One region of the Sphingobacterium siyangense genome, then DNA from elsewhere that is predicted to be linked to it. Evidence: riboswitches for the same ligand, from Rfam matches in the RefSeq annotation. Region 1 holds a riboswitch; the other holds the start of a gene.
The links. Region 1 has a riboswitch for thiamine pyrophosphate ahead of thiS (sulfur carrier protein ThiS). Riboswitches for the same ligand answer to the same signal wherever they lie in the genome.

Region 1 (6,986 bases):
CACAGACGATATGCGCAGATCAACTGCAGCAGATCACGATCGGCCAAATGAAAATTTGGTTCAACAGAACCCGCGGCTGGTCGTAAGCGTGGAAAGGAAATGGAATAGCGTGTCTGCCAATATTGTTTTTGCAAATAGGCAATGTGTGCCGCGGTGAAAAAGCTGTCCACCCGCCAGTCCTCTAGCCCAAGTAATACCCCCAGACCGATTTTATGGATTCCAGCCCGGCCTATACGGTCGGGCGTATCCAAACGATAGTCAAAATTGGACTTCTTTCCTTTCGGATGATATTGTTTGTAAACTTCCCGATGGTAGGTTTCCTGATAGACCAAAATTGCATATACACCTGCGGTCTGTAGTAGTCGGTACTCGGATTCTTCCAGTGGCTGTACCTCAATGGATATCTGTGAAAAATGAGGTTTTAAAAGGTGAATAGCGTTTAGGAAATAATTGATCTCGACCGTTTTGTTGGCTTCTCCGCTGACTAGCAAAATGTGGTTGATTCCCATGGATTTAAGTGTCATCGCCTCCAGTAATAGTTCGGTGTTGCTGAGGGTTTTGCGTTTAATTTTATTGTCCATGCTAAAACCGCAATATGTACAGATGTTTTGGCACTCATTGCTCAGGTAAAGAGGGGCATAGAGCTGTATGGTTTTACCGAAGCGACGTTGGGTGATTTGTTGTGTTTTTTGTGCCATTTGTTCCAGATACGGTGCTGCAGCCGGTGAGATGAGCGCCCTAAAGTCAGCGAGCGTTAAATGGTCTTTTTCTAACGCATGTTGTACATCCTGATTGGTAGCGTCATAAATCTGCATGTGGACGTCATTCCAGGAGTATTCATCGAGTATCGTTTTGAAATCTGTCATAAGTGAATCATCAATCAAATAAAAATGAAGTTAAGGGACTCGAACCGATTGCTTGTGATCCGATCTTTCCTAAACCGGCCTCATAAGCCTTTCGGCCAGCGATAACGGCCTCTTTGAATGCTTCGGCCATACGTATCGGATTATTCGAGACCGCAATTGCCGTATTGACCAAGACTGCATCCGCTCCGATTTCCATGGCTTTGGCGGCATCGGATGGAGCTCCGATCCCAGCATCTACAACCACAGGGACATTACTCTCCTCAATAATAATTTCGAGAAAGTCCAGTGTGCGAAGCCCTTTATTACTACCAATAGGAGCACCTAAAGGCATAACAACTGCTGTACCTGCATTTTCCAATCTTTTACAAAGTACTGGATCTGCGTGAATATAGGGCATGACAACGAAACCCAGTTTGGCCAGCGATTCAGTTGCACGCAGGGTTTCAATAGGATCGGGCAGTAAATAACGGGGGTCGGGATGAATTTCCAGCTTTACCCAGTTGGTTTCCAATGCCTCCCGTGCAAGTTGGGCTGCGAGCACAGCTTCTTCAGCAGTTCGTGCTCCCGAAGTATTGGGAAGCAAATGGATTGCCGCCAGATCGAGCGCACTGATGAGACTGTCGTCTGCGTTGGTCTGGTCGATTCGTTTGAGGGCAACGGTGACCAATTGGGAGGCCGAAGCCACAATGGCATCGCTCATTTCTGTGAGATTACCGAATTTGCCCGTACCAAGAAATAATCTGGATTCAAATACGCGATCGGCTATATGTAGGTTGCTCATAATAAAATTTTATTGATGGATGAAACAATGTTTGGAGTCTTGGTTACGATTCCGGAGAGTGCTACACCGTAAACTCCAATTTCTAATAGCTGTTGGATATCTTCAAGTTGGCTTATACCGCCAATTGCGAATATTGGAATAGGGGGCAAGCCTTCTAGGCGGACTTGTTGGATGATGTTTTCATATCCTGCAATCCCCAATAGGGGACTTAGTTTTTGTTTTGTTATGGTATAGTTGAATGGTCCGAGTCCGATATAGTCACAATGTTCACTTATTCTTTGTTTTACATTCGCAAAGCTATTGGCAGTACCGCCGATTATTTTTCCTGTACCCAATATGTTCCGGGCAGCTGTGACGCTGCAGTCATCCAGTCCCAAGTGCACGCCATCAGCATCTACAGCCGCTGCAAGCAAAGGATGGTCATTGATAATACAGCTGGCACCAAATTCAGAACAGGTTTGCTTGATCTGTTCTGCAAGCATGTAGCGGCTCTTTTCATCGGCGTTCTTCCATCTGATCTGTATCCATTTGGCCCCCGCATCCAGCGCTTTCAGTATGTTATTTTTTTGTTCAGTTAATGTTTGTCCCTGCGATATATATTGGAGTTTTTCCATAGTTTTTGTTTGCATGCTATAAAATTTTGAACTGGATCAGGGTGCTTCCATAAAGTACCATATAAGGCAATTCCATCTGCACCTTGCTGCATCGGGATAAGACAGTTATCTTGATTTATCCCTCCAAGACCGATGAGACGAACAGTAAAGTTGGAGCGTGACGGGAGCTGATCCAACCTTGCATTATACACGCCATACCCCACTTTTGAGATGCTCGGAAATAATGGACTTAAAAAAGCATAGGCCCAACATTCATCAAGGCTATTGAATTGATCGATATCATGCACCGATGTCGAACAGATTGTTGTAGGCAGCATTTGATTTGTTGATCTATCCTTTCTATCCTTTTCGTTCATATGAATACGTGCGATTCCGAGCTCAGCCGATAGGTGAGGGTGAGAATGTAGGACCAATCTGTCCAGGTATGTGGAATCGATAGATTCCACATATTGGGACATTTGTAGGTCTGTAAAATGATACTTGCGCAAGTGCAGGATATCGAGTCCTTCTTTGAACAAAGCATCTATAATCACTTTTTCAGAAGGAATCGTTTCTGCTGCTGTCAAAGCGATGATCATAAATAAATCTCTTTTCCTTGCGCGATGAATTCCTGCGATTTTTCCAGCATCCCTTGTGCGGCACTATCTCTGATTTCCTGTGTAATTTTCATCGAGCAAAATTTGGGACCGCACATGGAGCAGAAGTGAGCCACTTTGGCCGCATCTGCCGGCAATGTTTCGTCATGATATTCACGTGCTGTATCTGGATCGAGGGAAAGGTTGAATTGATCTTCCCATCTAAATTCAAATCTCGCCTTACTCAAGGCATTATCACGGTATTGCGCACCTGGATGTCCTTTGGCCAAATCGGCCGCATGGGCAGCTAGTTTATAGGTGATTACACCGTCTTTAACGTCTTTTTTATTTGGTAAGCCCAGATGTTCTTTGGGCGTCACATAGCAAAGCATCGCACATCCATACCATCCGATCATCGCAGCTCCAATGGCTGATGTGATGTGGTCATAACCTGGAGCAATATCAGTTGTTAAGGGGCCCAAGGTATAAAATGGTGCTTCGTCACAACAAGCCAATTGCTTGTCCATATTCTCTTTGATCAATTGCATAGGAACATGGCCCGGACCTTCGATCATCACCTGAACATCGTGTTTCCAGGCGATCTTGGTGAGCTCGCCCAGTGTTTCGAGCTCCGCAAATTGAGCCGCATCGTTGGCGTCCGCAATGGCTCCTGGACGGAGACCATCGCCAAGTGAAAAAGCAACATCATATCGCTTCATAATCTCACAGATCTCCTCAAAATGGGTATAGAGAAAGTTCTCTTTGTGGTGGAAAAGACACCATTTGGCCATGATAGACCCTCCTCTGGAGACAATTCCCGTTACTCGAGAAGCGGTGAGATGGATATAACGAAGCAGTACGCCGGCGTGTATGGTAAAGTAAGAAACACCCTGTTCGGCCTGTTCAATCAAGGTATCTTTGAATATTTCCCAGGTAAGGTCCTCGGCCACCCCCTTCACTTTTTCGAGCGCCTGATAGATCGGTACTGTACCGATTGGAACGGGCGAGTTACGGATAATCCATTCGCGGGTTTCGTGAATATTTTTGCCAGTGGACAGGTCCATGATGGTATCGGCTCCCCAACGACAGGCCCATACTGCTTTCTCAACTTCTTCCTCTATACTTGAGCTTACAGCACTATTGCCAATATTGGCATTAATTTTAACAAGAAAGTTGCGCCCGATAATCATGGGTTCACTTTCAGGATGATTGATATTATTGGGGATGATTGCTCTTCCGGCAGCGATTTCCTCACGGACAAATTCTGGTGTAATTGCTTTATCATGTGTTCTGGCACCAAAATTCTGTCCTTTATGCTGATGATCCATTCCGGAGGTACTGGCCGTGAGCTGCTCGATACGTTGGTTTTCACGGATAGCAACGTACTCCATTTCTGGGGTAATGATGCCTTGCTTTGCATAATGTAATTGGGTGACATTCCTGCCGGCAGAGGCTATTTTCGGTTTATGGCTATACGCGAATCGGAGTTCATCCAACGTTGGATCAGAAAGGCGTTTTTGTCCATATTCAGAGCTGGTGCCAGGCAGCTGTATGACATCCTGACGATCTAAGATCCACTGTTCGCGAAGGCGCGGGAGGCCTTTTCGGATATCGATATGGATGGTGTCATCGGTATATGGTCCAGAAGTATCATAGACTGTTACCGGGGGATTAATTTCTACTTCTCCATTCGTTAATTTGGTTGGACTCAAGGAGATTTGACGCATAGCGACTTGAATAGGAAATAGTTTTCCGGATACAAAAATTTTCTTTGCATTTGGAAAGGGCGATTGCGTAATTTTTTCAGCTGTCATTTTTTTCTTATTGGGGTGAATTACTCGGTTCGATTGATTTTTGGGGAATAGCTATCCGCCCTGGGACGCGGTGATTAAAATAATCTGATCGTGCGGTTTTAGTGGTGTCGTAGCCCAGTCCTTTTTGGGTATGACTTTGTTGTTAATAGCTACAGCCACGCCCTGAGTTTGGCCGGATAATTCCAAAAGCAACAAGCCTTCCAATGAAGTAAGCGAGGGGTCGAAAAATCGAATCTGATGGTTTATTGTAAGTTCCATTCCTTAATTTTTTTGGTAAAACTTTAGGAATGGCTACACAAAGGCACAGCAATGCACCTTGTAGACAGCTCACTTTTCCCTACGCCAGTATGATCCGGATCAGGTTCTAAGGGTAAAATCTCAGCCTGCACGAGCAGACACCCCTAAAGTTGTGACTAAGATAAGGTTATTTTTATGAAAGTTGCAAGAATTTTATTTTGCAGACTTGGGTTTATTGTACAGGAAAGTACAGGTCAGTATGTGGGAAATATTTGATATATTAGTTTTTTGAATCAGCTAAAACAATTTAACAACCACCAAGAATAGTATCTTTTAATGCGTAGGATTTTATTGACAACATTGTTGTGTATCGCTAGCAACACTTATGCCCAACCTAAAAACAACTGCAGCGCCGTGCAGTTGACATGCGAACATTTGGTCAATCCATTGGGTATTGATGCAATTCACCCAAGACTTAGCTGGCGACTTGAGGACCAACGTAAAGGTGCGGTACAACAGGCTTATCAGATCTTTTTAGGGCAAGATTCGCTGGCACTGCTGCGAGAGACCAAAGATAACTGGGATAGTGGCAAACAGTTCAGCTCGGCTATGTTAGTGTCCTATAATGGCGCACAGTTAAAGCCACAGACCAAGTACTTCTGGAAGGTTAAAGTATGGGATAAGGATGGTGTATCAACACGTTCAGAAATAGCATCGTTCGAAACGGGCATGATGGGAATGGACCTTTGGAAAGGAAAATGGATCAGCGACAATAAGGATATTCATGCGCGAGAAACGCCTTATTTTAGAACAGAATTTAAGGCAAATAAGCAGATAAAATCTGCCCGCGCATATATTGCCGCAGCAGGATTATATGAACTTTCCATTAATGGCCAGCGCGTTAACGACCATCGTCTGGATCCAATGTATACTCGATTTGACCGACGGACATTGTATGTCGTGACGGACGTAACCCAGCAGCTTCAAAAAGGAGAGAACGCCATTGGCGTTGTTTTGGGGAATGGCTGGTATAATCATCAACCACTGGCCGTTTGGAATTTTGATAAAGCACCATGGCGGGCCCGGCCAACATTCTGTTTAGAACTGAAAATCGTTTATACAGATGGAACGACGGAAACCATTGTTTCGGATAAGCAGTGGAAGACAGCGTCAGGACCAATCACCTATAATAATATTTACACTGGTGAGCATTACGATGCAAGACTGGAAATACCCAACTGGGATAAACCAAAATACGATGATTCGGCCTGGCAGGCTGTTCAGTATAGAAATGCGCCATCTGCACATATCGTTTCCCAACAGATGGTACCGATTCGGCTCGTGAAGTCCTATAAGCCGAAATCAGTGACAAAGATAGACCAACGTACCTATGTGTTCGATATGGGCCAGAATATGGCCGGGATTACAAAAATTAAGGTGAAAGGAGCTGCGGGTACTATGCTGCGTATCAAGCATGGTGAGCGGTTGTTGGCGGATGGGCATCTTGATCAGTCCAATATTGATGTTTATAATCGGGGCGATAAGGAAAAGGAGCCCTTTCAGACCGATATATTGACCTTAAGTGGTCGGGATGATGAGTTTATGGCCAAGTTCGGTTACAAGGGATTTCGTTACGTCGAAATTAGTAGTAGTGCAGCGATCGCGTTGGATAGTTCGGCTGTGACCGCCTATTTTATGCATAGTGATGTGCCTGCTATTGGACAGCTTAAGACATCATCAGCGTTGGTCAACAAACTATGGGAAGCGACCAACAATGCCTACTTGTCCAATTTGATGGGCTATCCTACAGACTGTCCGCAGCGCGAAAAGAACGGTTGGACAGGGGATGGGCATCTAGCGATTGAAACAGCTTTTTACAATTTTGACGGGATAACAGTTTATGAAAAGTGGATGGCAGATCATCGTGATGAACAACAGGAGAATGGTGTCTTACCCGATATTATTCCAACTGGCGGATGGGGCTATGGTACCGCAAATGGTTTGGATTGGACAAGCACCATTGCCATCATTCCATGGCAGATCTATCAGTTTTATGGAGACCCACGTGCATTAGAAGAATGTTATCTAAATATCAAACG
Region 2 (6,986 bases), 380 kb from region 1:
GGAAAATACCCTTCCTGGCGAAATTTCATCATATCAAGCTATTCAAGCCGTATGGACGAAATGTTACAAGCTGTTGATAGTCTAGCTTTTTCCAATATGGAAGAACGCATCATCAACTATTTAAAAGCCAAAGTGAAGCTGAATGACGACCGAATACTCACCCTTACGCATCAGGATATCGCTTCCGATTTAAATACATCCCGAGTCGTTGTCTCCCGAATTTTAAAAAAACTGGAACAGGAAGATAAAATAGTGCTGCTACGTAACGAAATTAGGGTATTGGTGGAATGAGCAAAACATTTGTATCTTTAGTTATACGTAAATTTCAAGAGCAATTAATGTAATTTTTAGATGAAGATAGAAAAATTAGGATTTATAGGATTAGGAAACATGGGGTATCCCATGGCTAAAAATCTAGAAAAAGCAGGATTCCCCCTTTCTGTTTACAATAGAAACAAGGCTAAAGCAGCAGGTTTTGAAGAGCAATCAATTATCAGAGAAGATATAGGTGAATTAGTCGATCATAGCGATATTATATTCTCCATGCTCACAAATGATGAAGCGGTCAACGAAGTTTATGAAAAAATCCTCCAAAGGGAGATCAAGGGCAAATTATTTGTCGATATGAGTACAATATCTCGTGAACGCTGTATTTCAATAGCCACTAAGCTAAAAGAAAAAGGCGCTGCTTTTATCGATGCTCCCGTTGCCGGCAGTACCAAGCCAGCGACTGAGGGTACACTTATTATTATGGTCGGTGGTGATCCCGAAGACCTTCATCGCGCCCGACCATACCTCGAGCAGATGGGAAAATCGATCAAACATCTCGGCGAAAATGGTCAGGGAATTGCCGCTAAACTTGCGATCAACTATTTCCTTTCGACGATTTACCAAGGTCTCGCGGAGACGATCTTATTTTCAGATAAACTGGGAATTCAACGAAGCGATATGCTCGAAATCATCAACGATAGTGCCAGCGGCAGTGGGGCAACAAAAGTGAAAACACCATTATTGGTGGAAGAAAACTACAGTCCTGCATTTGCGCTAGACCTTATGCTGAAAGATATTCGACTGGCTCAACAGGCCGGTGCTGACTATCCCCTCCTCAAGACCTTACTCGAAACCTACGGAAAAGCACAGGATCAAGGTCTCGGACAGCTCGATGTTATTGGTATCATTGAATCCATCAAGTCATAGCTTCAGGTTGGCGACAGTGAAAAAAATGTACATTGAAAATTATATTTAGTTGAGATGGACTCCAAATTAGGTTCATTTCTGATCACACAAAATAATAAGTGGAACAAATTATTAACAGATGAAAACAGTTATGACACTATTGGTGCTTACTATGGTCACCATGACTACGCAGGCCCAACAATTAAAACAGGTTTCTTACCAGGATGGTGAACAAAAACTCAACGGCATGGTAACCTCCAATAGGGCAAAAAAAGGCCCTGCTGTCTTAATTCTTCCGGCATGGAAGGGAATTGACAACGAAGCGAAACAAGCTGCATTGCTTCTTGAAAAAGAAGGTTACATCGCGTTCATTGCCGACATCTACGGTGAAGGAAATATTCCCTCGGACAACACCGCAGCTTCGAAAATTGCCGGCCACTATAAGACAGACTATAAAGCTTATCAGCATCGCATAATGCTCGCATTGGAACAACTGAAAAAAGAGGGCGCGGATCCGACGAAAATTGCTGTCATCGGCTATTGTTTTGGAGGTTCAGGAGCCTTAGAAGCAGCGAGAGCCGGCTTCCCCGTCAATGCAGTGATCAGTATCCACGGAGGCCTATCCAAAGCTGCCGACAGACCCAATGGTTCGATCAAAACAAAAGTACTCGTTGAGCACCCAGCAGCCGATAAAAGCGTATCAAAAGAAGATTACGATGGGTTGGTCAAGGAATTAAATGAAGGAAAAGCAGACTGGCAAATAATTACCTACGCAAATTCGGGACATACGTTTACGAATCCCGAGTCAGCCGAATATAACCCCGTAATGGCTAAACGTGCCTGGGAGCACACCTTATTATTTTTGAAAGAAGTATTAAATTAAATAGCAAAGTCAACAACAGCAATATCGACCCAAATGAATTATAACGCGAAACTGCACATTTATCCGATTATCATTCAGTTGTTGATATTGCTGTTATATAGTCCCAGCGCAGCATCGCAAACAGTAAAATCGCTAACAATAGCTAGCCCAACGCATGCAGTTCTTTTTCTAACCAATGAGTCCGATAAATCAACTGATTTTATCATGCGTCTACACGAAAAAAATGCTGCTGAGATTTTCAAATTAGTACCTTATAGCACAACAAAGTTACTGGTCACAAAAACCGATGCAAAAAAACTCACATTCATCGTTAAAAATCACCAGTGGACCATCGACGTATTGTCATTGAAGCAACGTCATGCCATGATCTTGTTTGATGGATTAGCCAAACCCAAGATCATATACGATAGTAATACCTATCTGGCAGCAGCCAAACCGATATTAAACACCAGCACACAAATTGCGTCAAAGAAAGCTTCTGCACAATATAATGCCTCACATTTCTTTGACTCAATCGCACAAGTTCAATTTATTCCATCCGGGCAATATGCAGCGGCTATTATCGCAAATTCCGCTCTTCCTCTTTATTACAGTCAGCGTAAGAATAAATGTGACGGCACTTATGTAATGCAGCAGTTTTCGGACGAAAATGCGGTGCAATCCGGTGCAATTATGACGACTGTATATGAAGAAGGCAAAGAGATCACATCGAACAATCTTTCCGGGGGAAATAATTATTACAACAAAAGATGCTATAATCAATTCGGACTTATCGACTCCATACAGTACCTTCGAAATAGTAAGTGGAGCAGCAGTACAATTTACCGGTATCTCCCAAATACCATTGTTTCCTACGATCCTACATTTGAATCGGCGATGATTTATCACTTGAACAGTAAACTCCAGGTTATAAAAAGTGAATCCATTCATTTTGTCTATCAACGGAGAGACTGGACCATTTACAGTTATGATCAACAGAATCGAATTACTGAAGAGATTTCGGGCAGAAATGATCAAAGAGAAAGTCGCGTCCGCTATCAGTATGATAGTCCGGAAACAAGTGACTACTCGCTGCGCCAAACCTTCGATCAAAGCGATCGACTGACAGCCGAAATCAAGCGATCGTACCGAGCCAACGAAACGATTGATGAGTTTTATTATGAGGGTGTATTACAACAAAAATCTATTGTAAAAGATCTCGGAAACTGTGCCTACGAAAGCTTGATCTATAACAAGGAGGGAAAGTTAACAGCGAAATACATACAGGCAAAGAAAACCAACTAAACGAACTGAAAAACTGCACTAAGCTCAGACAATAAGATTCTTGATTTTGACAAAAAAATATTCGACGAAATTCGGCAAAAAACACATTTCTGCACTAATTTTGATAGCGATACATAAACGTCAAATTGAGAAAAAGAAAACTGATCAGTCAACTTCATCCCATACTCTATTTTATTGCAGTATGGGCGAGAAGAGTGCAGCGCAAAGCCGTTTGGCTATTTGATAATAAGAAATACAGCACAGCTAAATCAACTGAAAAACTTCCCTTTCGTATTAAAAAGCATCAGTCTGTCTTATTAAAAAAACTAGGCGAAAATAATATGCAATTGCAGATTAACAAAGTTACCAACCTGAAAATTGCAGCAGCACAGATTAATAGCATTCTGATCAGACCGAAGGAAACCTTTTCATTTTGTAAACTCGTTGGACTACCCACTGTAAAAAAAGGATATCTGCCCGGCATGGAGTTATCCTTTGGTGAAGCAAGAGCGGGTATTGGCGGTGGAATCTGTCAAATATCCAACCTCATCCATTGGCTTGTTATCCATAGTCCACTCACCGTCAATGAACGTTATCACCACTCTTTTGATCCATTTCCGGACGATGGCCGTGTTTTGCCATTCGGTAGTGGAGCTACCGTCTTTTATAATTACCGCGACTATCAATTCACCAACAACACGCCTTACACCTTTCAAATAAATCTCTGGTTCACAGACAAATGTTTAGAGGGCGAATTAAGAATTGATCAAGAACTGGATTTTGCGTACCATGTCGTTGAAAAAGAACATCAATTTCTTAAAATAGACAATCAGTTCTTTCGGAAAAATGAGATTTGGCGCGAGAAATTTTTAAAGTTTCAGGGTGGAAAGATTTTGGAAACCGAACTTTTGACCAAAAATTTTGCCCGGGTTACCTATACCCCTGTTGAATACATTGAAATTAGTGCCGATCAAAATCCGGCCGATTAATTCAACAAGCTAATGATCGAAAAATGACGGATATGAAAAGTCCTCTTTTTTGTTTAAGTTTGGTCTGGCTTTGGGGGTATTCTGTATAGAATTGAGATAGTCCCTTTGAACCTGATTCGGTTTATACCGGCGTAGGGAAAAGCAAAAATCCACTGTACAGCATACTCCTTTACTGCACAGGCTATCGCTCTTCTTCCCTCCAAGGCCACACAGTATATCTTAGCATATGTAAAAAAATGGAAGATTCAATTATCAATTTATTAGAGCAGCTGAGGGTCGAAAAACCCCTTGTACACAACATCACAAACCTAGTCGTGATGAACAATACTGCCAACGCACTTTTAGCCCTAGGAGCGTCCCCTGTGATGGTACACAGCCCATTAGAAGTACGCGAGGTTGTCGATATTGCACAAGCTCTTGTCATTAATATCGGCACCTTGAGTGAAGATACTGCCGAAGCTATGCTGGTTGCTACCGAACATGCCAATACCATTGGACGGCCATGGGTACTTGATCCTGTTGGTGCTGGGATATCAGCATTCCGCAATGATTTATTATCCAATCTACTGGATCTCAAACCCACGGTTATTCGTGGAAATGCATCAGAAATCATGACGCTGTACAATTTCAACCAACCGAACACAAAGGGAGTCGACAGCACGACAGCGAGTAAAGATGCGCTCCGATTTGGCCAATTATTACAAGAACAAACCGGCTCCATTATCTGTATTTCTGGAGAAGTAGACTATATCCTTTCACAGCAATATCGGGTTGAAGTTTTTAATGGCAACCCTTTAATGACACAGGTAACTGGGCTTGGCTGTAGTGCTACTGCGCTTATTGGTGCATTTCTAGGTGTTACAGACCAATATTTTGAAGCAGCTGTTGCCGGTGTATCCATTCTGAGCTTAGCGGGAGAACTCGCTGCCCAAACAGCAGCTGGACCGGGCACCCTGCAATTGAATCTCTATGATGAACTCTATCAGCTCAATGCAGAACGTCTAAAATCAAAGCTCAAGATCAAACGCTATGCGCATTAATCCGCTTTTTCCCTACCCTTTATATTTGGTAATTTCTGAGCGGGACTGTTATCCTCAAAATTGGCTCAATGTTGCCGAAGAAGCCATTATTGGCGGAGTCGATCTTATACAATTGCGCGAAAAGGCTGACGATCCGGCCACATTTTTGGATAAAGCCATCCGTTTGAAAAAACTGACCGATCATTATGGTATTCCGCTCGTGATCAATGATGCCGTAGCAATCGCTGCCCAAATCGAGGCATGGGGAGTACATGTGGGTCAAAATGATTTGCAGCCGCTCGCTATTCGCGAAAAATATGGTGATAAATTAACCATAGGCTGGTCCATAGAAGACATGCAACAACTGGAAAGTGAACAAATGTACACCGTCGACCACCTTGGTGTAAGCCCCATTTTTTCTACGAAAACAAAAGTAGATACGGTTACTGAATGGGGAATTGCGGGTTTAAAACAACTTCGGAGTAGGACGGAAAAACCATTGATCGCTATCGGAAGGATGAATTTACAAACAGCAGAAGAGACCTGGAATGCCGGTGCAGACTCCATTGCAGTCGTTTCGGCCATATGCCAAAGTCAAGATCCCAGAGCTGCCAGTGCACAACTAAAAGAACTATTAAAATGACAAAAGATAAAAAATACCGCGTCCCTACCGTACTCAGCATTGCGGGGTTCGATGGTAGCGGTGGTGCAGGTATACAGGCAGATACCAAAACCATATCTGCATTAGGTTGTTATGCCATGAATGTTTTAACTGCCTTACCCGTTCAGAACACACAAGGTGTAAGACGTATTTATGAAATTCCTACAGCAGCCGTCCAGGACCAATTGGATGCTATTTTTGACGATATCTATCCCGATGCAATCAAAATAGGAATGGTACACAATATTGAACTTGTGGAGCTTATTAGCAGCTATTTAAAAGAATATAAAGGGCCTATCGTATTTGATCCAGTCATGGTCTCGACCAGCGGGCACAAGCTCATTCACGATGATACAATTCAGGCCTGCATAGAACTTCTTTTTCCTTTAGCAATGCTGATTACACCAAATTTAGACGAGGTAAGTGTTTTAGTAAACGAAGTTATTGACAATGTTGAGAAGATGAAAAAAGCGGGAAATAGCCTATTGGCGAAAGGTTGTCAATCCGTTTTGATTAAAGGCGGGCATCTCCAAAGTCAAGAATTAACATCCCTGTTGTTCCAGCACAAGAGTCCACCAATTGAATTCAAATCTCAAAAAATTAACAGCAAAAATACACATGGTTCCGGTTGTTCGCTTTCTTCAGCAATTGCGAGCCATTTGGCACAAGGCGTTGGTCTCGATAGCGCGGTTGAATTCGCATTGGCCTATATACACGCAGCAATAGCTGGTAGCAAAGATCTCGTCATTGGCAAAGGAAATGGGCCATTAAATCACTTCCATAATCCGATTAAACTTATTCAATATGAACTGGACTGATCATGCCTGGGAATCCATAACAGCTATTTATTCGGATATACTTACTATGCCATTTATTGTTCAGCTTAGTGATGGTAGTCTTCCCCTGGATAAATTTCAATTTTACATGCAGCAGGATGCTTTCTATTTAGAAGAATTTGGCCGTGTGCTCGCCTTTATAGGTGCAAAAAGTGCGGA

Region 2: another riboswitch for thiamine pyrophosphate. It lies ahead of thiM (hydroxyethylthiazole kinase); the one in region 1 lies ahead of thiS (sulfur carrier protein ThiS).

The regions. Positions count from the first base shown of each region.
Region 1 is NZ_CP080574.1:3,949,467-3,956,452, reverse strand. Features, by position in the region: gene thiH (2-iminoacetate synthase ThiH) at 1-866, opposite strand, end outside; gene K2F45_RS16625 (thiazole synthase) at 877-1,647, opposite strand; gene K2F45_RS16620 (thiamine phosphate synthase) at 1,644-2,276, opposite strand; gene K2F45_RS16615 (thiamine phosphate synthase) at 2,222-2,839, opposite strand; gene thiC (phosphomethylpyrimidine synthase ThiC) at 2,836-4,650, opposite strand; gene thiS (sulfur carrier protein ThiS) at 4,702-4,908, opposite strand; TPP riboswitch at 4,968-5,063, opposite strand; gene K2F45_RS16600 (alpha-L-rhamnosidase) at 5,224-6,986, shown strand, end outside.
Region 2 is NZ_CP080574.1:4,331,573-4,338,558, forward strand. Features, by position in the region: gene K2F45_RS18275 (Crp/Fnr family transcriptional regulator) at 1-291, shown strand, start outside; gene K2F45_RS18280 (NAD(P)-dependent oxidoreductase) at 352-1,197, shown strand; gene K2F45_RS18285 (dienelactone hydrolase family protein) at 1,316-2,059, shown strand; gene K2F45_RS18290 (hypothetical protein) at 2,093-3,343, shown strand; gene K2F45_RS18295 (VanW family protein) at 3,469-4,311, shown strand; TPP riboswitch at 4,374-4,466, shown strand; gene thiM (hydroxyethylthiazole kinase) at 4,548-5,351, shown strand; gene thiE (thiamine phosphate synthase) at 5,341-5,973, shown strand; gene thiD (bifunctional hydroxymethylpyrimidine kinase/phosphomethylpyrimidine kinase) at 5,970-6,809, shown strand; gene tenA (thiaminase II) at 6,796-6,986, shown strand, end outside.